Regions from separate parts of the Bacillus sp. FDAARGOS_235 genome, predicted to be linked through region 4. Evidence: riboswitches for the same ligand, from Rfam matches in the RefSeq annotation. Region 4 holds a riboswitch; each other region holds the start of a gene.
What was found. Region 4 has a riboswitch for S-adenosylmethionine ahead of mtnW (2,3-diketo-5-methylthiopentyl-1-phosphate enolase). Riboswitches for the same ligand answer to the same signal wherever they lie in the genome.
Positions count from the first base shown of each region.

Region 1: it holds a riboswitch for S-adenosylmethionine, as region 4 does, so the genes downstream of both, A6J74_RS17460 (bifunctional O-acetylhomoserine aminocarboxypropyltransferase/cysteine synthase) here and mtnW (2,3-diketo-5-methylthiopentyl-1-phosphate enolase) in region 4, are expected to answer to the same signal.
Region 2: it holds a riboswitch for S-adenosylmethionine, as region 4 does, so the genes downstream of both, A6J74_RS03510 (ECF-type riboflavin transporter substrate-binding protein) here and mtnW (2,3-diketo-5-methylthiopentyl-1-phosphate enolase) in region 4, are expected to answer to the same signal.
Region 3: it holds a riboswitch for S-adenosylmethionine, as region 4 does, so the genes downstream of both, A6J74_RS12985 (sugar ABC transporter substrate-binding protein) here and mtnW (2,3-diketo-5-methylthiopentyl-1-phosphate enolase) in region 4, are expected to answer to the same signal.

Region 1 is NZ_CP020437.2:3,012,760-3,020,222, forward strand. Features, by position in the region: gene A6J74_RS17440 (FMN-dependent NADH-azoreductase) at 1-284, shown strand, start outside; gene A6J74_RS17445 (transcriptional regulator YeiL) at 344-1,015, opposite strand; gene A6J74_RS17450 (YjjG family noncanonical pyrimidine nucleotidase) at 1,122-1,817, shown strand; gene A6J74_RS17455 (chloride channel protein) at 1,861-3,090, opposite strand; SAM riboswitch class I at 3,403-3,507, shown strand; gene A6J74_RS17460 (bifunctional O-acetylhomoserine aminocarboxypropyltransferase/cysteine synthase) at 3,600-4,898, shown strand; gene metA (homoserine O-acetyltransferase MetA) at 4,882-5,787, shown strand; gene A6J74_RS17470 (homoserine dehydrogenase) at 5,929-7,224, shown strand; gene A6J74_RS17475 (YczE/YyaS/YitT family protein) at 7,395-7,463, opposite strand, start outside.
Region 2 is NZ_CP020437.2:359,893-367,355, forward strand. Features, by position in the region: gene A6J74_RS03490 (sensor histidine kinase) at 1-1,096, shown strand, start outside; gene A6J74_RS03495 (YjcZ family sporulation protein) at 1,196-1,303, opposite strand; gene A6J74_RS03500 (energy-coupling factor transporter transmembrane component T family protein) at 1,439-2,239, opposite strand; gene A6J74_RS03505 (ABC transporter ATP-binding protein) at 2,232-3,932, opposite strand; gene A6J74_RS03510 (ECF-type riboflavin transporter substrate-binding protein) at 3,943-4,491, opposite strand; SAM riboswitch class I at 4,631-4,746, opposite strand; gene A6J74_RS03515 (aspartate/glutamate racemase family protein) at 4,898-5,581, shown strand; gene A6J74_RS03520 (macrolide family glycosyltransferase) at 5,631-6,809, opposite strand; gene lepB (signal peptidase I) at 7,063-7,463, opposite strand, start outside.
Region 3 is NZ_CP020437.2:2,145,672-2,153,134, forward strand. Features, by position in the region: gene A6J74_RS12940 (PCYCGC domain-containing protein) at 1-206, shown strand, start outside; gene A6J74_RS12945 (YhdB family protein) at 324-572, shown strand; gene A6J74_RS12950 (disulfide formation protein C) at 737-1,156, shown strand; gene A6J74_RS12955 (thioredoxin family protein) at 1,169-1,624, shown strand; gene A6J74_RS12960 (DUF1540 domain-containing protein) at 1,697-1,912, shown strand; gene A6J74_RS12965 (hypothetical protein) at 1,946-2,197, opposite strand; gene A6J74_RS12970 (L,D-transpeptidase) at 2,301-3,062, opposite strand; gene A6J74_RS12975 (SDR family oxidoreductase) at 3,131-3,997, opposite strand; gene A6J74_RS12980 (NCS2 family permease) at 4,200-5,501, shown strand; SAM riboswitch class I at 5,593-5,698, shown strand; gene A6J74_RS12985 (sugar ABC transporter substrate-binding protein) at 5,787-6,899, shown strand; gene A6J74_RS12990 (sugar ABC transporter ATP-binding protein) at 6,896-7,463, shown strand, end outside.
Region 4 is NZ_CP020437.2:4,255,599-4,263,061, reverse strand. Features, by position in the region: gene A6J74_RS24375 (carbon-nitrogen family hydrolase) at 1-664, opposite strand, end outside; gene A6J74_RS24370 (pyridoxal phosphate-dependent aminotransferase) at 679-1,869, shown strand; SAM riboswitch class I at 1,922-2,027, shown strand; gene mtnW (2,3-diketo-5-methylthiopentyl-1-phosphate enolase) at 2,092-3,336, shown strand; gene A6J74_RS24360 (2-hydroxy-3-keto-5-methylthiopentenyl-1-phosphate phosphatase) at 3,333-3,992, shown strand; gene A6J74_RS24355 (methylthioribulose 1-phosphate dehydratase) at 3,989-4,627, shown strand; gene A6J74_RS24350 (1,2-dihydroxy-3-keto-5-methylthiopentene dioxygenase) at 4,605-5,117, shown strand; gene A6J74_RS24345 (hypothetical protein) at 5,425-5,700, shown strand; gene A6J74_RS24340 (DUF3909 family protein) at 5,756-6,088, opposite strand; gene A6J74_RS24335 (NAD(P)-dependent oxidoreductase) at 6,094-6,972, opposite strand; gene A6J74_RS24330 (serine hydrolase domain-containing protein) at 6,977-7,463, opposite strand, start outside.

The sequences.
Region 1 (7,463 bases), 1.2 Mb from region 4:
TAAACCGTGCTGGTAAAACGTTTAAATATACACCAGAAGGTCCAGTTGGACTTATTGGAGATAAAAAAATCGCATTATTAAACGCACGCGGTGGCGTATATTCTGAAGGTCCAGCGACTGAAGTAGAAATGGCTGTTAAATATGTAGCAAGTATGATGGGCTTCTTCGGTGCAACAAACATGGAAACAGTGGTTATTGAAGGACATAACCAATTCCCAGATAAAGCAGAAGAAATCATTACTGCGGGTCTTGAAGAAGCAGCTAAAGTAGCAAGCAAATTTTAATTGAAATTATAATCGCCACTCAAAGAAACAGCATTAACATAAACGTTAATGCTGTTTCTTTATATTTTTAACTCATCAGCAAGTTTTTCTAATTGACTTCGATCTTGTATATAATATGTTCGGCCTTCTTTTTTTAAATAATTTTGCTGGCAAAACTGGTTTAATACGTATAAAAGGTGACGATAACTGACGTTTAAGTATTCTGAGGCTTCGGTATGTTTTTCGGTATAGCAATTATTTTGTTCTGTTAATAGAATAAACGCCGCTAATCGATTTTCGAACGGATAACTATTGTTTTTTGCATAACTTTCTGTTCGGGCAATTGTTTTTTCGCCAATGAATTTGCATAGTTTCTGTAAAAAGGTAGCATCTTGCAATAAAAGATGCTGACAATCTTTAAGAGGAAGTGCTAAGCAAATACAATCATCGATTACCTCAACTGCTTTAGTAAAGGATTCTACACCAATTAATCCTAATTCTCCAATGAACGAAGGTGCTTGAATAAAGTTAATTAATGAAACCTTTCCGTTTTTGTGACTCATATATATTTTTGCTTTCCCAGAAATTAAATAATAAAGATAAGGGAAATCAACCCCTTCAGTACATATCTTTTCTTTCTTTTGAAAGGAATGTAGCTCAGCATACGGTAAGACATCAAAAGAAAAAAGAGTGTGGAGATTGTAAGTTTGCATGTAATGAGAAATTTCTTCGTTGTTTTTGCTGACTTTCATATTTTCACCTCATATTTAGTATGAGATATCGCCTATTATTTTTACAAGAAAGAATGATACGATTTACTTAAATTTGTTTTTGTAGAAAAGAGAGTGTGAGGGGTTTATGAAAAAATATAAAACATTGTTGTTTGATGTAGATGATACACTGTTAGATTTCCAGAAGACGGAGAAAGTGGCATTACGTATGCTTTTTGAGGAGAAAGGGATTCCTCTAACTAGTGAGGTTGAAGCGCGTTATAAAAAAGTTAATAAAGGTCTTTGGGATGTTTTTGAAAAAGGCGAAATCAACCGCGATGAAGTTGTAAATACACGGTTTTCCATTTTATTCAAAGAGTACGGGGAAGAAGTAGATGGGATATTATTCGAAAATAATTACCGTAGCTACTTAGAAGAAGGAAATCAACTCATACAAGGTGCATTTGAATTTATAAATCAAATTCAAAATGAGTATGATTTATATATAGTGACAAACGGCGTTTCTAAGACGCAAGATAAACGTTTACGCAATGCAGGGTTACATTCATTGTTTAAAGGTATTTTTGTTTCTGAAGATACAGGTTTTCAAAAGCCGATGAAAGAGTATTTTGATTATGTTTTTGAACGGATTCCTAACTTTGCTTCTGAGGAAGGGCTTATTATTGGGGATTCATTAAGCGCCGATATTAAAGGTGGATATGTAGCGGGAATTGATACTTGTTGGTTTAATCCAGAAAAGAAATTAAATGATAGCGAGATTGTGCCAACATATGAAGTGCATAGTTTTGAAGATTTATACGCTCTATTGAAGCGGCATGTGTAACAAAAATAGGCAGTGGAATTTTTGTCCCTACTGCCTACTTTTATTAATTTGTAGTTTCGTTCCGTTTAGGAAGCGGAAATGCATTACCAATCGCTGCTGCCCCGAGCATTGGTAATAGTAAATTAAGCGGGAAAAACATAAGTAATAGCAAAGTTATAGCTATTGGCTTTCGTAACGCATAGCTCGAAATCGCTGTCGTTACGATGGCCACAGATGCTACTGGATCTATAGGAAGAATAGAAGCTATAGCGTATCCAATACTTGACCCTGAAAATATAATTGGGAAAATATGTCCACCACGCCACCCCGTATTTAAACAAACGGCAGTAATGCATAGCTTTAAAACTCCTGAAAGAAGTAGTATCCAAAAGGATAAATGCCCCCATTCAACAACTAATTCTTTTAATTGATGTTCCCCTGAAAATAATGTGTACGGAAGAAAAGTGCCTACAATTCCTAATAAAATACCACCGATAATTCCAAGTGTAATTTTGTACTTTGTAAAAGGATGAATTAACTTCTCTAATATGAATTCTAATTTGAAGTAAAAGAAACCAATTATAGCACCAATACTAGCAAGCGGGAGAAATGCGATCCATTCATTGAAAGAAAGTGAACCTTCTCCAAAATCAACAATAAAGGATCCTCGATTATCGAGTTTACTCAGTAGTAAATAAACAGAAAAACCTGCAAAAGTAGTAGTTAAGTATACTATTGCTTTTTTTCCTTTAGAAAATTCGTTAATTTGCTCACTCTCATTTTCATTTGGGGCCAAGTAACCGAATAATGGTGCATTAAAAATGACACTTAAAGTAGCACCAATTCCAACCTCTGTTAGTTCATTCATTCCCTTTAAAGCAAATTTAAAGCGATCACCAACCCATGTGCAAAGTCCGCCAATAATTCCAACAAGTGCGGCTTCTGGACCGAGACTAGCCCCAAATATTAAGACAATAATCGCAGTTAAAGTAGCTTGATGGACAAAACGGTATTCAATCCTACCTGTTTTTTTATATTCATCCATAACCTCTGGCATAAGACGTGGATATGTACCAAAGTATTTTTGTGATAAACCAACAAGAATCCCGCCGATTGTGGTTACGCAAAGGGTGTAATAAGGGGGGGAAGAGAAAACGCTAGGTAAATAACCCCAAATAAAATGGATCCCGATATTTATCGTAACTAAAAATAGCCAGACTGTAGCGCCTACTATGGATCCTAGAAGAATGCCATATAAGACGATTATATAATGCATGTCTTTTGTATTTGTCATGTTATACCTCCGTTATGCAAGTTTTAGTAGGAAAAGGTTGCAGATGTTAGTGTGAAATGGATTGAATATGTATAGTATCTTTTTGAGAGGATTGCTTATTCAACATGTAGGGCGATTTTTTGAATTTATAGTTTAAGTTACTTATTTAATTTTATAGATTGATTTGAGTTTTTTAAAGGTCTTTTTTGAAATAGAATGGAATATATTTCTTTTGTTGCTTTCTATAAAAACTGTTAACGTTTATTTTAGAACATTCGGAAAAATCGATTGACATTAGGAAATTATTGCTATAAAATCAACGGTAATTGCATAGTCTTATCAAGAAAAGGTGGAGGGACAGGCCCGATGAAACCTTGGCAACAGCCGTATAACGGAATTGTGCCAAATCCTGCAGGTAATAATCCTGAGAGATAAGAAAGAGCCTTTAGAGCGTGTTTTCAAACTGCTCCTTTCTTATTTTCAGGAAAGGGGCAGTTTTTTATTTTGTATAAAAGAAAGGAGAATGAGAGATGGGAGAATCATGGGGAAAAGGAACGATTTGTGTGCAAGGTGGCTATACACCAAAGAATGGTGAACCACGTGTTTTGCCGCTTTATCAAAGTACAACGTATAAATACGATACGTCGGATGATTTAGCAGCACTATTTAATTTAGAGGCAGAAGGATATATATATACGCGTATTGGCAATCCTACTCTAGCTGCATTCGAGCAGAAGTTATCAGATTTAGAAGGCGGTGTAGGAGCGGTTGCAACAGCTTCTGGGCAGGCAGCCATTATGCTAGCAGTTTTAAATATTTGTAGTAGTGGAGATCATCTTCTTTGTTCTTCAACAGTTTACGGGGGGACGTTTAATTTATTTGGAGTAAGTTTACGTAAGCTTGGCATTGATGTTACGTTCTTTAATCCAAATTTAGCAGCAGATGAAATTGTGGCACTTGCTAATGATAAGACGAAACTCATCTATGCAGAATCGTTAGGAAATCCAGCAATGAACGTTTTAAATTTCAAAGAATTTTCAGATGCAGCCAAGGAGCTGGAAGTACCTTTTATCGTTGATAACACATTAGCGACTCCTTATTTATGCCAAGCGTTCGAACATGGAGCAAATATTATTGTTCATTCTACGACGAAATATATTGATGGGCATGCAAGCTCTTTAGGTGGCATTGTAATTGACGGAGGAAATTTTGATTGGACAAAAGGGAAATATCCTGAGCTTGTTGAACCAGATCCAAGTTATCACGGCGTAAGCTATGTTCAAAACTTCGGGGCAGCAGCTTATATTGTGAAAGCACGTGTTCAGCTGTTAAGAGACTATGGAAATTGTATGAGCCCATTCAATGCGTATATTAGCAATATAGGCTTAGAAACACTGCATTTACGAATGGAGCGTCATAGCGAAAATGCTCTCGCAGTTGCCAAGTGGCTTGCTAACCATGAACGTATTGAATGGGTGAATTATCCGGGGTTAGATAGTAATGAAAATTACTCGTTAGCACAAAAGTATTTGAAAAAAGGTGCTAGTGGAGTTTTAATTTTCGGTATTAAAGGTGGATTAGAAGCAGCAAAAGAATTTATCGCAAATGTAAAACTAGCGACTCTCGTAACGCATGTAGCTGATGCAAGAACTTGTGTTATACATCCTGCTAGTACGACGCATAGACAATTAAGTGCTGAAGATCAGCGTTTAGCTGGTGTTACATCTGATTTAATTCGTTTATCGGTTGGTATAGAAGATGTTTCTGATATTATTGCAGATTTAGAAGCGGCATTAGTCGGAGGCAAACAACATGCCGATCATAATTGATAAAGACTTACCAGCTCGTAAAGTATTGCAAAAAGAAAATATTTTTGTAATGACGAAGGAACGAGCAGAAACACAAGATATTCGGGCATTGAAAATTGCTATATTAAATTTAATGCCAACGAAGCAAGACACAGAGGCACAATTACTTCGATTAATTGGAAATACACCGTTGCAATTAGATGTTCATTTGCTTCATATGGAATCACATCTGTCTCGTAATGTAGCGCAGGACCATTTAACAAGCTTTTATAAAACGTTTCGTGATATTGAAAATGAAAAATTTGATGGGCTCATTATTACAGGAGCACCAGTTGAAACTCTTTCTTTTGAAGAAGTAGATTATTGGGAAGAGCTTAAACGTATTATGGAGTATTCAAAAACGAATGTAACATCCACGCTTCATATTTGCTGGGGGGCACAGGCTGGTTTGTATCATCATTACGGCGTTCCGAAGTATCCCCTTAAGGAAAAAATGTTCGGCGTATTTGAACATGAAGTCTGTGAGCAACATGTGAAACTGTTACAGGGGTTTGATGAGTTGTTTTTTGCCCCGCATTCCCGTCATACAGAAGTACGAGAGAGTGATATTAGAGGGGTGAAAGAATTAACGTTGTTAGCAAACTCTGAAGAAGCTGGTGTTCACCTTGTTATTGGGCAAGAAGGAAGGCAAGTTTTCGCCCTCGGACATAGTGAATATAGTTGTGAGACGTTAAAACAAGAATATGAACGAGATCGTGACAAAGGGTTAAATATTGACGTGCCAAAAAATTATTTTAAACATAATAATCCAGATGAAAAGCCGCTTGTTAGGTGGAGGAGTCATGGGAATTTATTATTCTCTAATTGGTTGAATTATTACGTGTATCAAGAAACCCCTTATGTATTGTAAAAAAAGATTGTGTAACACGTGGCAACGTTTTCTTTGTAAGGATTACTCTTTATTTTTCCGAATGTTCAAAATACATTGTTTTTCAGATTTTTTACTCATATAATTTCATCTAAACACAATTTTTGAGGGGTGGACAGTATTATGAAAGAAATTCAGGTTGGTCTATTAGGTCTTGGGACAGTTGGTAGCGGTGTAGTTCGTATTATTACAGATCATCAAGAGCGACTTATACACCAAGTAGGTTGTCCAGTGAAGGTAACGAAAGTATTGGTGCAAAACATTGAGAAAGAGAGAGAGGTAGAGGTACCTTCTACTCTATTAACACAAAATGCAAATGAAATTTTAGATAATCCAAATATTGATGTTGTCATCGAAGTGATGGGTGGCATTGATGATGCAAAGGCATATATTTTACAAGCTTTACAAAGTGGGAAGCACGTTGTGACTGCAAATAAAGATTTAATGGCGTTACACGGAGCGGAACTATTAGCAGTAGCAAAGGATAATAAGGCTGATTTGTTTTATGAAGCAAGTGTAGCTGGAGGAATCCCGATTTTGCGAAGCATCGTAGAAGGACTTTCTTCAGATCTTATTACGAAAGTAATGGGAATTGTAAATGGAACGACAAATTTTATTTTGACGAAAATGTCAGATGAAGGGAGAGCATATAACGACGTGTTAAAAGAAGCCCAACAACTTGGATTTGCAGAAGCAGATCCAACATCAGATGTAGAAGGTTTAGACGCGGCAAGAAAAATGACGATTTTAGCTACTCTCGGTTTCTCTACAAACGTAGAGCTTGGAGATGTGAAAGTAAAAGGAATTACTTCTATTACAGAAGAAGATATTGAATATAGTAAGAGCTTAGGTTATACAATTAAATTAATTGGTCTTGCAAAGAGAGATGGCGAAAAATTAGAGGTTACAGTTGAACCGACTTTACTTCCCAATACACATCCTCTTGCGGCAGTGCAAAATGAATATAATGCTGTGTATGTGTACGGTGAAGCGGTAGGAGAAACGATGTTTTATGGGCCGGGAGCAGGAAGCTTACCGACAGCAACAGCGGTTGTTTCGGATTTGGTTGCTGTGATGCAAAATATTAGACTAGGGGTAACAGGAAATAGTGCTGTAGTCCCGCAATATCAAAAAGTATTAAAAGAGCCAGACGAAATTGTCGTGAAAAAGTTTTTAAGACTGCATGTAAAAGATGAAATTGGTGTATTTGCAAAAATTACTTCATTGTTCTCTGAGCGCGGAGTTAGCTTTGAGAAAATTATTCAAATGCCGCTTGAAGAGAAAGGGAAAGCAGAAATTGTAATTGTAACGCATCGTGCTTCTCTTGCGGATTACGAGTACATTCTACATACATTGCAAGGGTATGAAGAAATTGATTGCGTGAAAGCAAATTATCGAATTGAAGGGGATGCTAAGTAGTATCTCTTATCATAAAGTGAAACGGGGTGTCCATCCTAAGTTGATCATTAGTCTTCACCAATCGGGCATTTAGGGGAAGTTATCTCCCGCCTAACTTCTTTGCCTTTGCTGGACTTTGAGGTGGAAGTTTTACTGCCCACAAATAACGGGATAAAATAAAAAAGAGCCTATTAAGCAGCTTGCTTAATAGGCTCTTTTTTATTTAAAATCTGCGTACCAATTTGAATAAATGCTTGAAT
Region 2 (7,463 bases), 1.4 Mb from region 4:
TATGCGATACCCTATCTATATGGATGAAAGTTGTATTCATGATTTAAGACAAATCCCAGTAATAATAGGTACACTTTATGGTGGATTCCCTGTCGGCATTATATTGTTTACTATTTTATTAATTACAAGAGTTTTATTTTATGGATTTAACATGTTAACAGTTATTGTTTATGGCACAATGTTCATCATAACAGCATTCGCATCTACAAAATTTAATGCATACAATAGAAAGGTTAAAGTAGCTTTTGCTATGTTTTTAACTTTTTTCCTAGCAATATTTACAACTGTGATTGTACTAACATTATCAGAATTTGAAGTAAATAATTTATATATTATTTATTTCATATTATTACCGACTACTTTAATGTTATTTATTGTTTATTTTAATGAAGTTTTAAAAGATGCAGTATTTATGCGCTCAAAATTAATTAAAATGGAAAAGATGGAGATCGTTAGTCAACTTGCTGCTAGTATATCGCACGAAGTAAGAAATCCCTTAACTGTCGTAAAGGGATTTACACAACTTTTAAAAACACCAAATTTATCTCCTGAATCAAGGGACGAATACATTGAACATATACTTGAAGAATTAAATCGTGCGCAAGAGATTATTGATGACTATTTAACGTTTGCTAAACCAGCACCAGAAAAACTAGATCATATTTCAATAGACCAAGAGTTAAATCGAGCTATTAATATGATATTGCCATTATGTAATATGAATACGATACATATTACAAAAGATTTCTCAAAGGCAAACATTGTTGGTAATAAACAGCACTTTCAACAATGTTTTTTAAACTTAATAAAAAATAGTATTGAAGCAATGCCTAATGGTGGTACCTTAAATATATCCTCCACCATAAGCAATAATAAAGTTATAATACGAATTGAAGATAGCGGAATTGGAATGTCACAAGAGCAAATTAACAGGTTTGGCGAACCTTATTTTAGTACAAAATCAAAAGGTACTGGTTTAGGTACGATGGTTGCTGTTAAAATTATTGAAACGATGCATGGTAATTTAAAAATCCAAAGTACCGTTAGTAAAGGAACGGCTTTAACGATTACATTCCCAAAAGATAAAAATATATAACAAAGAAAAAAGGAGCATAATAGCTCCTTTTTTCTTTGTCTCGATACATAAGTATCTTCTATGTTTTTTAAGTTTACATTTGTGAAGACTAATTAAAAATTAGTATCCTCCGCCCCAACAGCTGCATCCTACAATTATTAATAAAATGAATAACACAACTAATAAAGCGAAACCTCCACCAAAACCACAAGAACCACCGTAACTCATATTTTTTCCTCCTTTTGGTTTGAAAACTAATAGGTAGTTGATCATTTTAACTGGTTCGTATTATACATTATGTATATATCCCTTTTTTGAGCATGTCTACTTAAAAATAAGTAAAAGCACTCGATTGCGAGTGCTTTAAAATGGATACCAAAAGTTTTGAAATACATTTAGTTTTAAATATACTGCAACCATTAAAATAAAAACACCTGTAAATAAAGCAATGAAATCACCACTTTCCGCTTTACTTGTATAGAACCACGTACGTTTATCCTTCTTTCCAAACCCTCTTAAATCCATTGCATTTGAAACGGTATCGATTCTTTCTAGAGAATGAATGATTAGCGGCCAGAAAATTAAAATACGGTTTTTCATACGAATCCATAAGCTCGCTTCCCCTTTTTCAAAAGCTACTCCTCTCGCTTCTTGCGCATGTTTAATAATTTTATATTCGGACTGAATATCAGGTATATAACGTAGTGCAATATTTATTGCATATGTAATCTTATAATGAATACCAAGTTTACTTAAGCCACTTACAAATTCACTTGGATCTGTCGTGTAAATAAAGATAAGTGTAAATGGTAACAACGTAAAATATTTTAATGAAAGTGTAACTGCATAAAATAATGTTTCATATGTAATTGTTGCATAACCAATATGTAAAAACGAAGTATACGATCCAGTTAATTCAGATCCATGAGTCGGTGTAATTAATAAAATCATAACAGTGTTTAATAAACTAAATGTAAATATAACAGTAAAAATAAGTAAAATTTTACGAAGTGGAATTTTAGCAAGTAAGAGTCCGATACATCCAAACATAAATAAAATTAGTAATATGCGAAAATCAAAAAACATAAAAGTAAGCGTCATACAAAATATAAACAAAACTAATTTCACAGCCCCATCCATACGACGAAAATACGTATTATGCATTTTCCTCCCTCCTACTAACATCGCAATAAAGTTCCATAAACTTTTCTGGACATGAAATTTCACTAAATGTAACAAGCTCGAATAAAGAACTCTCTCTTAGATTGGCTCTTTGTAACGTTTCTTTATGTCCTAATACAGTAGTTGCAGTATTATCCGCAATGATTTCTCCCTCATGTAGAACTACCGCTCGGTCTGCATATTCTAATGCTAGATTCATATCGTGTGTTATGAAAATAAAGGATATTCCCTTTTTAGCCAGGTTTCTAATAAATGACATAAACTGTTTATAATGATAATAATCTTGTCCAGCCGTCGGTTCATCTAATATGATAAGTTTAGGATTTGTTGTTAATACAGATGCGATAGTTAATCTCTTTTTCTGCCCATAGCTTAATGCCTGAATTGGCCAATTACGAAATGGATATAAACCACAGATTTTTAATGATTCTTCAGCTCTATAGTTAACTTCTTTCTTAGAAAACTTTTTTAATTTTAATGTGAATGAAACCTCTTCTAAAACAGTAGGTTGTGTAATCATATGATTTGGATTTTGCATCACATAAGAGATCATCTCCCCACGCTTACGAATAGACCAAGAACTAATATTTTCTCCATCTAATAAAATCCCTGCATTACTTGTTTTATTTATACCAATAAGACTGTGAGCTAATGTTGATTTTCCAGCTCCATTGTGTCCTAAAAGAGCGATAAGTTCTCCTTTGCTTATCGAAAAATTTATATTTTTCAATACTCTTTGTCTATTAGGATAGGAAAATGATAAATTCTCTACTCTTAATAATTCTTTATTTTTAGTAGCATCTTTAAAAAAAACTTGCTTCTCCATCCATTCTTTTAAAACGCCACTAATTTTTTCCTTTTGAATTTTTTCCAGTGGATATATTACGGCATTATTACTATCAAAATGTAATCTCTTTAATGCTTCAATATAAATCGGCTCCCTTAAGCCAATACGAGGCAATATATTTGATGCTAATATTTCTTCCGAAGTCCCTACCGTAATGACTTTACCTTCATCAATTAAAATCATTTTATCTAAATCCAATTTTAATATTTCTTCTATTCGATGTTCAATAATTACAATTGTTTTATTAGTTTGTGCATGTATATCTTTCATAAGTTCTATCGTATGTATGGCGCTTAGCGGATCTAAGTTTGCTAAAGGTTCATCGAACAATAATATATCCGCATTTGTTGTTAAGAGACCTGCAAGAGAAACCGTTTGTTTTTGTCCTCCTGATAATTCATGCGGACTTTGTTTACGAAAAGTATGCATCTTTACCTTTGTTAATGAGTCTGCAACACTCTTTTTCATATCATCTTGATTTACACATTCATTTTCTAAATAAAAAGCGACATCTTCTTCTACTGTAAGGCCAATAAACTGAGCATCTTGATCTTGTAATATTGTTCCTACATGCTTACTCTGTTCAAAAATACTGCCTTTCCTCGGGTCTTTACCAGCAATTAATACGTTACCAGCACTAATCCCTTCATACGAAAATGGGATTAGCCCATTAATACAATGAGCTAATGTCGACTTCCCAGAACCGCTTCGTCCAGCAATTAGTACTTTTTCTCCAGGGTTGATATGAAATGTAATATCTTTCAAAGTAGGCTGCGCAGCATGCTTATATTGAAAGCTGAATTCTTCAAACGAAATAATTGGTTGCATGTTAACATCCCTACTTTTCAATTTTTAAATGTGTATGTTTTTTATTCGATTTTGCTAGGCCAATTGTAATCGGTAATCCAAGAACTAAGAAAATAATAACATCAGCAATGGTTGCCCCTAATACTTGTATAACAATTTTGTCAAACGGTTCTCCCATCACGATAATATCGAATACCCCAGCAAATATAATAGCAATGACAATACCTACTAAACCAGTAATTGCTAAATAAGAAATATCTCCCTTACTAAACGACCCATTTTTCACATTAAACCCACCTCTTTTTTGAATGAGCCCCATCGCAAAACCAATAATTCCTGAGCTCAGAACCCAGCCCCACCAAATCCCCCCACCAGAGATCGTATCTGTTACGGTATGACCGATAAGTCCTATTAACAGTCCTGCTACTGGACCAAATAACGCTCCAAAAATGGTTAATATAGCTAATCCAGGTTTAATAAATGTATTTGGTGCAATAGTAAATCCCCAAAGTCCTAATATCCCATATAAAGCTGCTCCGATTCCGATTGCTACTACTAACTTTGTTGATAATTTGTTCATTTCAATTCTCCTCTCAAATTAGTCAGCTTTCATTACTCTATATTTATTTTAATAATGAATTATGCATCGACACTCCCTTTCTATACAACAAAAAATGACCTCTTACATAAGAGGTCATTTTCTTTCACGTGCAAGAATCCTCTTATCTTTCAAAAAACACATCGTGTCCTCTGCGGAATTAGCACCTTCCTATGAATGCACATAGGGGTTGCTGAGGTTTCTTAGGGCCGTTCCCTCCACCTCTCTGGATAAGTATTAATTTGTAATTCGTATTATGGCACTAAGAAAGATAAATTTCAACACTTTTCTAATTATTTTTATTTTTTATTAAATAGTGTATTTAAATCATTGTATTCTTATCGGAATTATGAAATAATGGATTCGAAATTGTTACAAGGGGGAATGTATGATGAAAGTAATTGGTTTAATTGGTGGGTTAAGCTGGGAATCTACATCACTATACTATAAACATATTAATACGCTAACACTCTCTCAATACGATCAAAATGCGAAGCTCGTTTTATATAGTATGGATTTTGGAGAAGTAACTACTTTATTACAAAACCATCAATATGAAGAAGTAAAAAACGAATTAGTCACAGTTGCTAAAAAGGTTGAAAAGTCCGGGGCGGAATGTTTATTAATGTGTTCAAATACAGTCCATTTATTTGCTGAGGAAGTAGAACAAGCAATATCAATTCCACTTCTTCATATCGGTGATGTAAGTGCTAAAGAAATGGTAGAACAGAATATAAAACGTATCGGACTATTAGGAACGAAACAAACGATGGAACAAGATTTTTATACATCACGACTAGCAAAATATAACATTGAGACACTTATCCCAAATGACGAAGAAAGAACTTTTATCCATCACGTCATATTAAACGAATTAAGTAGAGGCATTATTTCAGAAACTTCAAGAGAGAAACTAATACAAATTACCAATTCATTAATTCAAAACGGTGCGGAAGGTATATTACTAGGCTGTACTGAAATACCATTACTTATTTCCCAAAATGACCTTACTGTTCCTGTTTTTGATACTGCTTTTTTACATGCAAATACTGCTGTACAATTTGCTGGATAATAATATACAAGCATAAAGGTAGAGCCTCTATGCTTGTATATTGTCCGAACTATTTATTTAAAAGAGCATCAATAACTGCAATGGCTCTTTTGGAACCACCACACCCTAAAAAACTTTCATTCAGTTTTCGAATGCCATGTTTATACTTTTCATTTGAAAGAACGTCTGTTACCGCCTCTTTTAAAGTTTGCACATTAACATGCTCTTTCAATAATCTATGTGCTGCCTCAAGTTCAGTTAATCTTTGCGCTATCATTGGTTGATCTTTATCATGCGGTATTATCACAAATGGGACATTGTAATGAATTGCATCGTGTACACTATTCATTCCACCATGTGTAATAAAAACATTTGCTTCACTTAATATTTCTGATTGAGGTACGTAAGGGGATATAATAAAATTGTCTGGAGCTTGCTTAATTTTTGAAATATCATTTCTATCACCGATCGCCATTACTACAATCCCTTCGAAATTTGAAAAAGCATCAATACAAGTATTAAAGAATGGTTCGAGCCCTTCAAGAAGTGTTCCCATTGAAATATAAATAACTTTCTTTTTTGAAAGCAATTCAAGTGGAAACTTTATATTTGTTTTGCGCTTTATCATACTCGGCCCAATAAAAACATTCTTTTCTCCGAACGAATCGCTATTAGGTTGAAAATAACGACTTGTATACACGAGACTAATGTCTCCCTTATTTTGCATAAATTGAAGATGATTTTTGGGCTTTACTCCAAATTCATGTTCCATTTGATACAGTAATTTTTCAGAGAGTTCATCGGGTTGGAATTGTTTTTCTGCATTTGGATGAAAAGGTAAGGTTTCCAATACTTCTGGTGGAATTAAAAATATAGGAGAGGAAACTATGCCTGGAACTTGTAAATATTCCTTTACTAACTCTCCGGCACCAAATATATCATAAACTACGAAATCAAAATTTATGCTTTTACATAATTCTTTCGTAATTTCTAATATATATAAAGAAGTTTGAACATGTACATGAAAGAAAGTTGTTAATCCATAGGAAGTTTCATTATCAATAGAAATCTCCTTTAATAAATCCGGATGAGTATGTACAATAGCTCCCAAAACTTCAAGCCTTTCCTTAAAGTTTTCCGTTGTAATATAGTGTACCTTATCTCCTCTTTCAGTAAAAGCCTTTACTAAACTTAATGTAGGATTTACATGTCCCTCTGCAGGAAAATTAACTATTAAAATATTCAACACGTATTTCTCACTCCTTACAATTCAATGTTCTTATTAATCGTACTGTAATTATTACAAGCAATCTTCCCCTAATAGTCCCAATTTGCTTACTACTTTAGGTTGATAAATAATTATTATTCATCGGAAAAGGCATCTACATAAGTAGATGCCTAACTGTGATAAGGAGTGTTCTGTGAGGTTAGGATAAGCTTTTCTGCTTGTCCTATGCTATCAATATATGAATTATTTTATAAAACGTGAATAGTTAATAGAATTATTTTAACCATTTTATTTGATCAAATGGATAATATACCATTTTTACTTTACCTATTATATTTGACTCATCAATTAGTCCAAGCGTATTCCTACTATCTTTACTATGATTTCGATTATCACCTAACACAAATAATTTATGCGTGGGAACTTTCATTTCTCTAAAGTTTGAAAAACGATTTGATACTTGTGACATATCTAACTGTATATACAACTCATCTCGTTTTTTGCCGTTAATATATACCACATCGTTTCTTACTTGTACGTTATCCCCTGGTAATCCAATAATTCGTTTCACGTAGTATGTAGGCTCGTCTTCTTTTTTTATTATTACAACATCACCATGATGAAAAGAAGAAAAATAGATACTAGCCTTATTAACTAGTATTCGATTATTTTCAT
Region 3 (7,463 bases), 2.1 Mb from region 4:
ATTGCTTTATTCGTGAAATTAAGAAGAATGGTGAAGTTGTTTGGGATTCCCATGCAACGACTTGCGTCAATTGCCTAGAAATCGCAGTTAAATCAGCTACGATGAAACAAAAAGGAAAATCAACGCTTGAAATTCGTAACTATATTGACAATAAATACAAAGAAGGCTATGGCAAACCAACACCTACGCCAATGCCAAAAGCTTAAAAAACGAGGAAATACCTCGTTTTTTTTCATTCACTTTTTTTCTTAACAAATTCTTTCAAGTGTATTTCTCCTTACTTATCACACACTATATATAACTCTCGGTAAGGAGGGTACACAGTGCAAACATATAACGACTATGATAAAGCTCTCTATTACACGTATTGCTGTAATTGGGATAAATTACTCGTTCTCATGGTTCAGACGAACGATCAATTATTTTCTAAGCGTATTGAGCATTTTTTACATGCTTATCAATACAGTAAAGAGCTACCAGAAGTTGATAAACAATTGCAGCTCCTATTTCAATATATTGACCACGCATCTCAAAAGTCACATGTAGAAGAAGTAGAGCAAATTCAAATGTAAAATATAGCGCTATTCTCTTTATGAGAATGGCGCTTTTTAAAATGTTGATATCAATAAATGTTTCTCCTTATAAAACTTTTATTGATAAACATATTTTTTCTTTCTTTTCCCTACTACTTCATACTATAATTTAGTATGTAACTATTATAAGTGAGGTATAAAATATGGGACGAGAAAAAAAGCAAGAATATGCTTTACTTACTGCATGGGGAGCTTCATTTATTGCTACATTAGGAAGTCTATACTTTTCCGAAATCATGAAATTTGAGCCTTGTGTCCTTTGTTGGTATCAGCGTATTTTTATGTATCCATTTGTTTTATGGCTTGGTATCGCTGTCGTAAAGAAAGACTATCGCATTGCAAGTTATTCTTTACCAATCGCAAGTATTGGTGCTTGTATTTCTTTATATCACTATGCAATTCAAAAAATCGCAGCATTTTCAGCTGCTGGGGCAGCTTGCGGCCGCGTACCTTGTACGGGAGAATACATAAACTGGTTCGGCTTTGTGACCATCCCGTTTTTAGCACTTATCGGCTTTATCACAATCGCTGTTTGTAGCTTTATCGTAATCAAAAACAAATAAGGAGATGAAAGAATGAAAAAAATGCTTATATTTGGCGGTATTATTATTGCCTTGTTTGTAGCAATTTTCGCTGTCACACAAATGGAAGAAAAAAATGCTTCAACTAGCCAAAAAATTGATAATGCTACTGGTAGTCAAACAGATGGTGCTGACTACTACACAAATAAAATCTCTCTTTCAGATCTCCAAAAGAATTTAAAAGAGAAAAAAGAAGAAACAGTATACTTTTATCAAACATCTTGCGTTCATTGCCAAAAATTATCTCCTGTCGTAGTACCTATGGCTAAAGACTTGAATGTTGATATGAAAGTTATGGATATTGAAAAATTAGATGCTCCTTGGGATGAATATAAAATTCAAGGTACACCAACAATCATTCATTTTAAAGATGGTAAAGAAGTGAGCCGTATTAGCGGCGAACAATCGAAAGACAAATTAAAAGAATGGCTTGAGCAAACGAAGAAATAACGAGAAAAGGAAACTCCTTCTACACATGAAATGGGCGTAAAACCTCACACTAATGTATAAGGAGGGGGTTTTATGCCAGAAGTAAAATGCTCTGTTTCCAATTGCTCATTTTGGGGACAAGGTAACTTTTGTCAAGCAAGTGCTATCATCGTTCAGCCTGATGCAGATGAAGCTGGTCAAACTGAAAATGATTCGTATACAAGCGCGGTTTTAACAAACGAGACGTTAGAAAGCTCTGTAGCAACGAGTGTAGAAACTTGTTGCCATACATTTAAACCAAAATATTAAACATAAAAAGCATACGATGAATCGTATGCTTTTTTACATTCCCCTCCAAAAATCATGCATGATAAAAAAGTACAAAATAACGAGGACAACCGTCCCACATAGGGTAATGCGCCTATATATACTCTTTTCTCCTTCCCTTGCTTTTACAAAAGCCCAAATAAATCCGAAGAACAATATTAAATCAACATATGGAACATAAAAGGAAAAGACGAGAAACGCATACAAATACACAATGAATAAACAGGTCGTTACTAAGAAAACTTTAAATGCAAATTCGCTTTTCATAATGTAACCGCCCCCTATCTGTATTGTATTATATTCAGCAAAATACAATAGTTGCAGTTAAACTCCAAGTAGAAATAAGCTACCGCCTATAAAACGGTAGCTATTACGGAACATTGTATTTCCGTTTATATATATTACTTAAAGTCGAAGTAGGAATTTGCTCGTAACGAATTTTTTCTCCTGTTTCATCTACAATATACAAATTGTTTCCTATATAATATATTCCATTTTTTCGTTTTGAGTACACCGTATATCTTTCATTCGGCAATACCGTTTTCACTTTTGTTAACTGCCCATTCGGTTCTTGCCAATATATATCCGCGCGATCTACTAACGTAAGTATTCCTATTTGCTCTTCTTCTACTTTACGACCATTCCAACTCACAACACGATAACCAAGTGTATTTGCCTCATATTCCGGACTCATATGAAAACGAGAAATGATTACTTTTGTTTGTAATTGTACTCGGTCATATAACCATTGTATATCCTTGTCATGCATGCGAATACAACCATTTGATTCCCTACTTCCAATCGTCCATTCCCGATTTGTCCCGTGAATCGCATATTCCTTTTTATCTAGTCCAAGCCACCTCGTACCGAGAGGGTTGTTTGGTGCACCACCACGTATCTTTTTTCGATGGTATTCTTTATTTTTATATTTAGTTATAATACAAAAATTACCTTCTGGCGTAGGTGTACGATCTCTTCCAGTCGTTATCGGAAACGTTCTCGTATAGTTTCCTTCTTCAAAGAAAGACAGCTGATTCGTCGTAAGATTAACTAATATTAAATGATCTGTATTAGCAAAAACGCTAGCTGGTAGGCAGAAAAATAGGATTACGATAAACAATACTTTTTTCATCTAAATCCTCCCTAGCACTAACATCATAATAAATGCAATTAGCTTTACTTTGCTCTTATAAATGAAAACTATCCATTTACGATAACGCCTCCGTTTACATGTATCATTTGCCCCGTAACATAAGATGAATCGTCCGATGCTAAGTATACGTATGCTGGTGCTAATTCATATGGCTGACCAGGTCTTTGCATCGGAACATTGCTTCCAAACTGTGACACTTTCTTCTCACCAAAGCTCGATGGAATAAGAGGTGTCCAAATCGGGCCTGGCGCAACACCATTTACACGAATTCCTTTTTGCACTAACGATTGAGAGAGAGATCTTGTAAAAGCAACGATAGCTCCTTTCGTTGCAGAATAATCAATTAAAGTTTCATTTCCTTCATATGCAACGATAGACGCCGTATTTATAATGACATCCCCTTGTTTGAAGTGAGAAAGTGCTGCTTTCGTAACGTGAAAATAAGAAAAAATATTAATACGGAATGTTTTTTCTAGCTGTTCTGCTGTAATATATTCTAGTCCTTGCTGCGGATATTGCTGTGCGACGTTATTCACAACAATATTTAAACCACCTAACTGCGAAACAGTCTCTTCCACAATATCTTTACAATGTTGTTCATTACTTAAATCTCCCGGTAGTAATACACACTTTACACCTTCTTTTTCAACACGTTGTTTCGTCTCATTCGCATCCTCCTCCTCATCTAAATAAGCAATTGCAATATTTGCACCCTCTTTTGCAAAAGCGATGGAAACAGCTCGTCCAATCCCGCTATCTCCCCCTGTAATTAACACATTCTTCCCCTTTAACTTTTCACTTCCCTTATAATTGGGATCTTCAAACTGCGGAAGTGGATTCATTAATGATTCAATACCAGGCTGTTTATTTTGATGTTGGGCTGGCATTGTTAAAAAGCTTTTTTGCTGTGGCATAACTTCCTTCAGCTCCTTTTCCTTATCATGTGCACAATAAAAAATTACAATTCACACATAGTTTTACGATTAATATTCGAATTTAAGACACAAAATATGAATTGTTGTAAACTTTTTATACAAAACTATTGCAAAATAGTTAAAAAACGAATATTATATATAACTGTTGTGAAAATTATTCGTAAACAGAAAGGATGTTTATATGTTTAACCTTTCAAAACATAAAACTTCTATTAAAACTGAAATTATGGCAGGTATTATTACCTTCTTAACAATGGCATATATCATTGTCGTAAACCCTGTCATCCTTGGGGATGCAGGTGTTCCATTTGAACAAGCATTTACAGCAACAATTATCGCTGCTGTTGTCGGAACATTATTTATGGCGATCTTTACAAACTTACCAATCGCAATTGCACCAGGTATGGGATTAAATGCTTACTTCTCTTACTCTGTTGTAAAAGCTCATGAAGGCATGACTTTCGCAATTGCATTCTCTGCTGTATTCGTAGCAGGTATGATTTTAATTTTGTTATCATTCACATCTTTCCGTACAAAATTAATGGAAGCCATTCCTGAAAACTTAAAACACGCAATTACTGCTGGTATCGGACTATTTATCGCCTTTATCGGTTTACGTTTAACAGGTATCGTTACAAAAAACGATGCAAACTTAGTTGGACTTGGTGATCTTCACTCTGCTCCAGTTCTACTAGCATTAGCTGGACTTGGAATTACAATTGTCCTTATGTCTTTAAATGTAAATGGTGCGCTATTTATCGGCATGCTATTAACTGGTCTTATCGCTTTCTTCACAGGACAATTAACGTTCTCAAACGGTGTTACATCAATGCCTGGATTACCAGAAGGTATTATCGTATCAAATCCAATTACTGCTGTATCTGATGTAATTAACTACGGATTATACGGCGTTGTATTCTCATTCTTCCTTGTTACACTATTCGATACAACAGGTACACTACTTGGCGTTGCGCAACAAGGTGGATTTATGAAAGACGGAAAGCTTCCAAAAGCAGGACGAGCTCTTCTATCTGACTCATTCTCAGCAACAATCGGTTCTATGTTCGGAACAACACCATCAACAGCTTACATTGAATCTTCTGCTGGTGTTGCAGCTGGTGGCCGTACTGGTTTAACAACAGTTACAGTAGCTGTTCTATTCGCATTAGCAGCTTTCTTTGGACCATTAGTGAGCGCTGTATCTGGTGTATCAGCTATTACTGCACCATCACTAATTATCGTTGGTAGTCTTATGATGGGTTCAGTTCGCCACATCGATTGGGATTCATTTGATGAAGCATTCCCAGCATTCTTAGTAATCTTAAGCATGCCACTTACATCAAGTATCGCAACAGGTATCGCACTTGGATTTATTTCATACCCACTTATGAAAGTGGCAAAAGGTAAATTCCGTTCTGTTCACCCACTTGTGTATGTATTCGGAATCTTGTTCGCTTATCAATTGATATTCTTACCACATTAAAATCCCTCTTTCTGAGGGATTTTTTATTTTCAAAAAACATTTGACAACTGTACAGAATCATGGAATAATTCAAAATAGTTAAATATTCGATGTCTTATCAAGAGCAGGTGGAGGGATGAGCCCTACGAAGCCCGGCAACCGACCCATTTATGGGCACGGTGCTAATTCTTACAACACGTTGTGTTGAAAGATAAGAGTAATATGATAAGACGTCTTTTCTATATGAAAAGGCGTTTTTTATTTTCACTCCCTCCCCTCTCTTCTTAGTTTAGGAGGGATTTTTTTATGAAAAAATTGTGTTCCATCGTACTTATTTTTCTATTACTTACATTGACGGCTTGTACAAATGAACAAGATGCTATCTCTTCACAAAAGCAACAAACGGTGAAAAAAGTAACTACAACAGTTGAAAATCATTTACAAACAGAAATTCCAAAGCAAATAAAAAAGCCATTAAAAATCGCATTAATTATGCAAATGTCTATCGGAACTTTTTCCTCTCAATATATTGAGGGCGTCAAAAAACAAGTCGAGCTATTTGGCGGTAGTGTACAAGTCTACAATTCTGATAACGATTTAGCAAAAATGGCTGCAAATTTAGATACTGCTATTAATTCAAAAGTGGATGGTATTTTAATTGATCATGGCCGATCTGAAGCATTAAAACCTGGGGTAGAAAAAGCGTTACAGGCGAACATTCCCGTAGTCGCGTTTGATAACGATCTACGCTTACCAGGTGTAACGATTATTGATCAAGATGACTATAGTCTTGCATGGAAATCATTAAAAACGTTAGCAGAAGATTTGAATGGACAAGGAAATATCGCAGTCGTATGGGTTGGCGGATTTGCTCCAATGGAACGTCGTAACGTTATCATTGATGCTTTTTATAAACGGTATCCAAATATAAAAGAAGTTGCGCGATTCGGTACTGCTAGTAATAACACACCACTTGATACACAAACACAAGTAGAAGCTTTACTAAAAAAATATCCGAAAGAAGGAGATTTACAAGCCATTTTCGCTTCGTGGGATGAGTTTGCTAAAGGAGCTGTTAAAGCACTTGAACAAGCTGGTCGTACAGATATAAAAGTATACAGCATTGACTTAAGTAATGAAGATTTACAACTTATGCAAAAAGAAAACTCACCTTGGTCTGCTACGGCTGCAACGGATCCAGCTGAAGTAGGGAAAGTTCAAGTACGATTCTTATACAAAAAAATTGCCGGTGAACAAACGCCAGATATTTATTCACTAGAACCTTATTTAGTAAAGAAAAATAGTTTACCAAAAGAAAATATAACAATGGATCAATTATCAAAACATATAAACGGTTGGGGAGACTCGAAAGATGCGTATTCTCCTTGGATGAAAAAATTAGAGAAGGAGAAAAAATGATGACATTCTCTCTTCAAAACATTACACATTCTTATCATGCCGCTACACCTGTTCTAGAAGATGTTTCTATCCATATTCAAAAAGGAAAAGTTCATGCCCTACTAGGAATGAACGGTGCTGGGAAAAGTACTCTACTGAAAATAGCAACTGGTGAAATTCAACCAGTTGCTGGCGATATAAAAATTGATAATCAGTCTGTTTCCTTTCCTTCGCCACGCGATGCAAAAAAGCACGGTATTTCTTTCGTAACACAAGAAGTAGACCACGGACTTATTCCGGGATTATCTGTATTAGAAAATGTACTTATCGATCATTTAGCAATGCAAAATAAAGTACTATTTTCAAAGTCAAAATTAGTCGCACTCGCTAAACAACATTTGCAAACTGTACAGGCTGATTTAAATATTTTTGAAGATGTTTCAAACTGCTCATTACATGAAAAACAATTACTTCTTATCGCAAGAGCTTTATCCAACAATACAAATTATCTTTTATTAGATGAGCCTACTTCTTCTCTTGGACCGAAAGAAATTGAAACCTTCGGGCAACTATTAAAAGATTTAA
Region 4 (7,463 bases):
CAACATAACATTGATTTTCAACTGCTCTTGCTTGCAATAGCAAACGCCAATGTGCTAAACGAACTAATGGCCATTCTGCTACAACGAAGAAAACTTTTGCCCCTTTAGCAGTATGAACGCGCATCCATTCTGGAAAACGAATATCATAGCAAATTGTGCCAGCGCACTCGATATCATCTAGTTTAAATTCACCTGTTTTATTACCCGCCATTAAATATTTGTGTTCATCCATAAGCTGAAATAAATGTACTTTACTATATTCATTGACTAGATCTCCTTCGTTGTTTACGACATACATTGTATTGGTAACCCCTTGCTCTGTTTGCTTTGCTATAGAACCACCAACAATATGTACACCATATTGCTTCGACCATTCTTTCAACCTTTCTTTCGTTTCTAATCCATCTCTATCTGCAATTTCAGAAAGCCTCGTTAAATCATATCCTGTTGTCCATAGTTCTGGTAAGACGATAACATCTGGTCTTTCCTTCATCGCTTCGCTTATTTTGTTTTTAGCGTTCTCCATATTTTTTTCTACATCTCCAAATACAATATCCATTTGAATACATGCGACTTTCATTTTTTCAGCCCCATTCTTAATTTTCTCTTTACAAAATACTGGAAAGATTATATCATTTGTCACTAGAATTGTAACAACTTTCAAAAGAGGTGGAAAGTATGAAATTATTTCAACCTTCTGAGATAGTAACATCATTGCCAACACAATTTTTCGCTTCACTTGTTGCAAAAGTTAACAAAGTCGTTGCGGCTGGTCACGATGTTATTAATCTAGGTCAAGGTAATCCAGATCAACCAACACCGCAGCATATCGTAAAAGCTTTACAACATGCTGCAGAAAAGACCATTCATCATAAATATCCGCCATTTCGCGGACACGAAAGCTTAAAAGAAGCCGTGGCAACATTCTATCAACGTGAATATGATGTAGTAGTAAATCCAAAAACTGAAGTTGCTATTTTGTTTGGTGGAAAAGCTGGATTAGTAGAATTACCAATGTGTTTTACCAATCCTGGTGATACGATTCTCGTTCCCGATCCAGGCTATCCAGATTATTTATCCGGAGTTGCTTTAGCAAAAGCACAATTTGAAACAATGCCGCTTATTGCCGAAAATAAATTTTTACCAGATTATACAAAAATTGATGACGCTATTGCGAAACAAGCAAAGTTAATGTTTTTAAACTATCCAAACAATCCTACTGGTGCTACTGTATCAAAAGATTTCTTTGATGAAACCATTCATTTTGCTAATAAACATAATATATTAGTCGTTCACGATTTTGCTTACGGTGCGATCGGATTTGATGGTCAAAAACCGGTTAGTTTCTTGCAAGCAGACGGTGCAAAAGATATAGGAATTGAAATTTACACATTATCCAAAACTTTCAATATGGCTGGATGGCGTATTGCTTTTGCCATAGGGAATGAAAGTGTCATCGAAACAATTAACCTATTGCAAGATCATATGTATGTTAGTATTTTTGGTGCAGTTCAAGACGCTGCCCGCGAAGCGCTATTAAGTTCACAATCTTGCGTCGTAGATCTTGTAAATAGTTACGAATCTCGAAGAAATGCTCTTATTTCAGCTTGTCACTCTATCGGTTGGAATGTAGACATCCCAACCGGATCCTTCTTTGCATGGCTTCCTGTACCAGAAGGCTATACATCTGAGCAATTTTCTGATATTTTGCTAGAAAAAGCACACGTTGCAGTTGCTCCTGGTGTTGGATTTGGTGAACACGGTGAAGGATACGTCCGCGTTGGTCTCTTGCACACAGAAGAACGATTACGAGAAGCAATTAATCGAATTGATAAATTAAATTTTTTCAAAAAGTCGTTGACAACATGAAAAATATCTGACAAAATTCAGTTATCTTAAAAATTTAAACATTTCTAAATACTTCTTATCAAGAGCAGGTGGAGGGACGAGCCCGACGAAACCCGGCAACCGATCTACAATTGTAGACACGGTGCTAATTCTCGCAGCATTACGCTGACAGATAAGGAGCTGGTTGTAAAAAAACCTCTCCTTAGCTGAGAGGTTTTTTTATTTAACTAGGAGGTTATAACAATGAGCGGAATTATAGCGACGTATTTAATCCATGACGATTCACTTAACTTAGACAAAAAGGCTGAACAAATTGCACTCGGTTTAACAATTGGCTCTTGGACTCATTTGCCACATTTATTACAAGAACAATTAAAACAACATAAAGGCAACGTCATTCATATTGAGGAATTAGATGAACAAGAACATATCAATTCGTATCTACGCAAAAAAGTAAAACGTGGGATTATTAAAATCGAATACCCATTATTAAATTTCAGTCCAGATTTACCAGCGATTTTAACAACTACATTCGGAAAGTTATCACTTGATGGCGAAGTGAAATTAATTGACTTAACGTTTTCAGACGAATTAAAAAAGCACTTTCCTGGTCCAAAATTCGGTATAGACGGTATTCGAAATCGTGTACAAGTGTATAACCGTCCCCTTTTAATGAGCATTTTCAAAGGAATGATTGGACGAAATATTGGATACTTAAAAACTCAATTACGCGATCAAGCAATTGGTGGTGTGGATATCGTAAAAGATGATGAAATTTTATTCGAGAACTCCTTAACACCACTTGCGAAGCGAATTGTATCTGGAAAAGAAGTTTTACAATCCGTATATGAAACATACGGCCATAAAACATTATATGCCGTAAATTTAACAGGGCGAACTTTCGACTTAAAAGAAAATGCGAAACGCGCAGTGCAGGCTGGTGCTGATATTCTATTATTTAATGTATTTGCTTACGGACTAGATGTACTACAATCACTGGCAGAAGATGATGAAATCCCAGTTCCTATTATGGCACACCCTGCTGTAAGTGGTGCTTATTCAGCATCCAAGCTATATGGGGTCTCATCTCCATTATTACTTGGAAAGCTACTACGTTATGCTGGTGCTGATTTTTCTTTATTCCCGTCTCCATACGGAAGTGTTGCGTTAGAAAAGGAAGAGGCTTTCAACATTTCAAACTATCTAACTGAAGACGATGCGTTTTTCAAGAAAAGTTTCTCTGTCCCATCTGCTGGCATTCATCCTGGTTTCGTTCCCTTTATTCTACGAGACTTCGGTAAAGATGTTGTTATTAATGCGGGCGGCGGCATACATGGGCATCCGTATGGGGCGCAAGGTGGTGGAAAGGCTTTCCGCACTGCAATTGATGCTACTTTGCAAGGTAATCTACTCCATGAAGTAGATGACATAAATTTGCATAGCGCACTACAAATATGGGGAAATCCCTCTTATGAGGTGAAATTATGAGTATTCAAGTATTTTGTGATTTCGATGGTACGATTACAAATAACGATAACATTATGTCGATTATGGAAAAATTCGCACCACCAGAAGCAGAAGAAATAAAGCAAAGAATTTTATCACAAGAGCTTTCTATTCAAGAAGGTGTTTCTCAATTATTTCAATTGCTACCTACTAATTTGCATGATGATATAATTCAATTTTTAAAAGAAACTGCCGAAATTCGTAGTGGCTTTCGTGAATTTATACAATTTGTAAATGAAAATAATATTTCTTTTTACGTTGTATCAGGTGGAATGGATTTCTTCGTCTATCCACTCTTACAAGGAATCATTCCAAAAGAGCAAATTTACTGTAATGAAACAGACTTTTCAAATGAATACATTACAGTTAAGTGGCCTAACCCTTGTGATCATTACTGTCAAAATCATTGTGGATTATGTAAATCATCTTTAATCCGCAAATTAAGTGATACAAATAATTTCCATATTGTAATCGGAGATTCTATTACTGATTTACAAGCTGCGAAACAAGCAGATAAAGTATTCGCTCGCGATTTCCTTATTACAAAGTGTAAAGAAAATCATATTGTTTATACACCGTTTGAAACATTTCACGATGTTCAAGCTGAATTAAAACATTTGTTGGAGGTGAAATCATGAAACAACTGTTTCGTCAATGGTATGACTTAAGCGAGATTAAAAAAGAATTAACAACTCGAAATTGGTTTCCAGCAACAAGTGGCAATATTTCTATAAAAGTTAGTCATGAGCCGCTTACTTTCCTTATTACAGCAAGCGGTAAAGATAAAACAAAAACCACTCCAGATGATTTTCTATTAGTAGATCATGCAGGAGTTCCTGTTTTAGAGACTGAATTACGCCCTTCAGCAGAAACAATATTGCATACACATATTTATAACAATACGAATGCCGGGTGCGTACTTCATGTTCATACAACGGATAACAATGTCATCACAAATTTGTATAGCGATACAGTCACCCTTCAAAATCAAGAAATCATTAAAGCTCTTGATATTTGGGAGGAAGGTGCAACAATTCACATTCCTATTATCGAAAACCATGCTCATATCCCAACACTTGGGGAAAACTTCCGAAAACATATACAAGGAGATTCGGGAGCAGTATTAATTCGAAATCACGGCATCACTGTATGGGGCCGTGATAGCTTTGATGCAAAGAAAAGATTAGAAGCTTATGAGTTTTTATTCCAATTTCATATAAAACTATTATCAATTCAAGGAGGCGTTTCTAATGGCGCAAATTCGTATTCATGAAGTAAATACTCGCATTGAGAATGAAGTGGAAGTATCAAAATTTCTACAAGAGGAAGGCGTTTTATATGAGAAATGGAATATTTCTAAACTTCCTACTCATTTAAATGAAAATTATTCGTTAACAGATGATAACAAAGCTGAAATATTAACTGTTTTTTCAAAAGAAATCGCTGATGTTTCAGCACGCCGAGGTTATAAAGCGCATGATGTAATTTCACTTTCAAGTAGCACACCTAACCTTGACGAATTATTAATTAATTTCCAAAAAGAACACCATCATACTGATGATGAAGTTCGCTTTATTGTCAGTGGCCATGGCATCTTTGCTATTGAAGGCAAAGATGGAAAATTCTTTGACGTTGAACTTGAGCCAGGCGACCTAATCTCTGTTCCTGAAAATGCAAGACATTATTTTACTTTGCAGGATGATCGTCAAGTTGTAGCTATTCGTATTTTTGTTACAACTGAAGGCTGGGTTCCAATCTATTAAGGTAGCTAGTTGAATAAAAGGACTTGGACCCCCTTTTCCAACCTTTTATTCACTCTACATATATACATCCTCCTATGGAACAGGCTTATTTCAAAAAATGAAATAGGCCTGATTTTTTATTTATTCAAAGCATCTTTCCTCTTCTTCCAAGAAACAATCTATCCACTCGATTTTTCAAGTGTATTTCTCAACCCTTTTTGAACATTTGTTGAACTTTTTTTGAATTTTTTCTGAAAATTCTGTTTTATATATGATATACTACAACTAATAAGAAGGAAAATAATATTGCAAACAGAGGGGGATAATCATGAGTTTACTTATCGCACTTATACTAGGAGTTTTATGCGGAGCTATTCCTGTTATTTTAGGAGCTATTATGGAAGAGTTAGAAGTTGGTGTTTTAGGTTTTGTCGCCTCTTGTGTAAGCGCTTTATTTTTTGGTTTATACGGCGCTATTCCTGTTGCTATTCTGTGCGCATTTTATATATTACGCCACGCTCGCTCAAAACAATTTGGCGCTAACCACATGGCGCAAGTTATCCCGTTCCCGGTTGAACGGTGCCGTCGAGCTTCTAGCTTATAATTATAAAAATGAAATATATTTACCTAAATAAATAAAAGTCCTCAAATGAGGACTTTTATTTATTTTCTTCTAGAAATTGAAACAATTCTTGTAGATGTAACGCATCTTCACTATAGCTAACAGACACATGACATATATCGTCAATCTCAGCTTGCATATAAAGATCCACTCCATCACGATCATATTTTAATGCCAAATAAAACTCCATTTCTTCTAACATCTTTTTTGAAGTTCGAATGACATAATGCCCTTTCTCATCTCTTCCATATTCAAAGTTTGGTTCAAAATCATATTTTTGTTTAAAGGCTTCCTTTTGTTTTTCATTGATTTGTATACAAGTTGCTCGCTGCACAGCATCAATCATCTCATCAAACTTTTGGAGATCCATCTCATTTACCCCCTTATATACTTTTTATATAACACTTGTGTTCCGCTATTTTCTTCTCCATCCATAATTAACTCTTCATACAATTCTTTCGCCAAGCTTAAACCTGGTACTGGTAATTGTAATTTTTCAGCCTCATCTAAAGCGATTTTCATATCTTTCATAAAATGCTTTACGTAAAACCCTGGCTCAAAGTCTCCTTTTAACATTCGAGGAGCTAAATTATTTAATGACCAACTACCTGCTGCACCTGTTGAAATACTCTCTAATACTTTATCTGGATTTAGTCCAGCCTTTTTCGCGTAAGCAACAGCTTCACATACTCCAATCATGTTGGATGCAATTGCAATTTGATTGCACATTTTCGTATGTTGTCCACTCCCAGCTGGTCCTTGTAACTGAATATTTGTTCCTAGTTTTTCAAATAACGGTAAACATCTATCATATATGTCTTTCTCTCCACCGACCATAATTGCAAGTCTTGCTTCTTTAGCACCAACATCTCCTCCAGATACTGGGGCATCTAACGTAAATACATTCTTTCTTTTACCAACTTCATTTATACGTTTTGCCAATGTTGGTGTAGATGTCGTAAAATCAATGGCTATCGTGCCTTCATTTGCATTCTCTATAATCCCTTCACTTCCAAAGTACACTTCTTCAACATCATGTGGATATCCAACCATAGTCATTACAACATCTACTTGCTTCACTAACTCTTTCGGTGTATCACACCAATTTGCACCATCTTGTACTAATGAATCTGTCTTCGCTTTCGTTCTATTATATACATATACTTTATGACCTTCTTGCATTAAATGACGAACCATACTTTTTCCCATTACACCAATACCGATGAAACCTATTGATAAAATTTTGTTTTCCATATTCTCATCCCCTTTGTTCTAATAAATCATTTACCATCTTTCGAAACTCATTATTAAAATCATCATCCATACTATTTTTCACATTTGAAAATAAAATAACAAAAGTCCCTTTTTCTTTATTAAAATTATTGAAAGTGTTCCAACCAGATAGTACACCATGATTATGAAAATAATCTGGGTATATATAAAAACTAAATGCATATTTCCGTTCTTCTGAAGGTGAAAACATCGCTTGCATACTTTGTTCAGAAAGAAGTTTCCCATTTATAATTGCTTCGTCTAATTTCTTCATATCTCCAACTGTCGTATACATCTCGCCGCAACCGTATAACCAATCCATTGACAATTTTTGTGCAGGTTCAAGTACATTATCTTTCTTAACGTACCCTTTAGTAAAATGCTGACCTCCCGGCGCCATATTTCCTATACCAGATTCGTGCATTTCTGCTTTAATAAATATATTTTCTTTTATGTAATCTCCTAACGTTTTT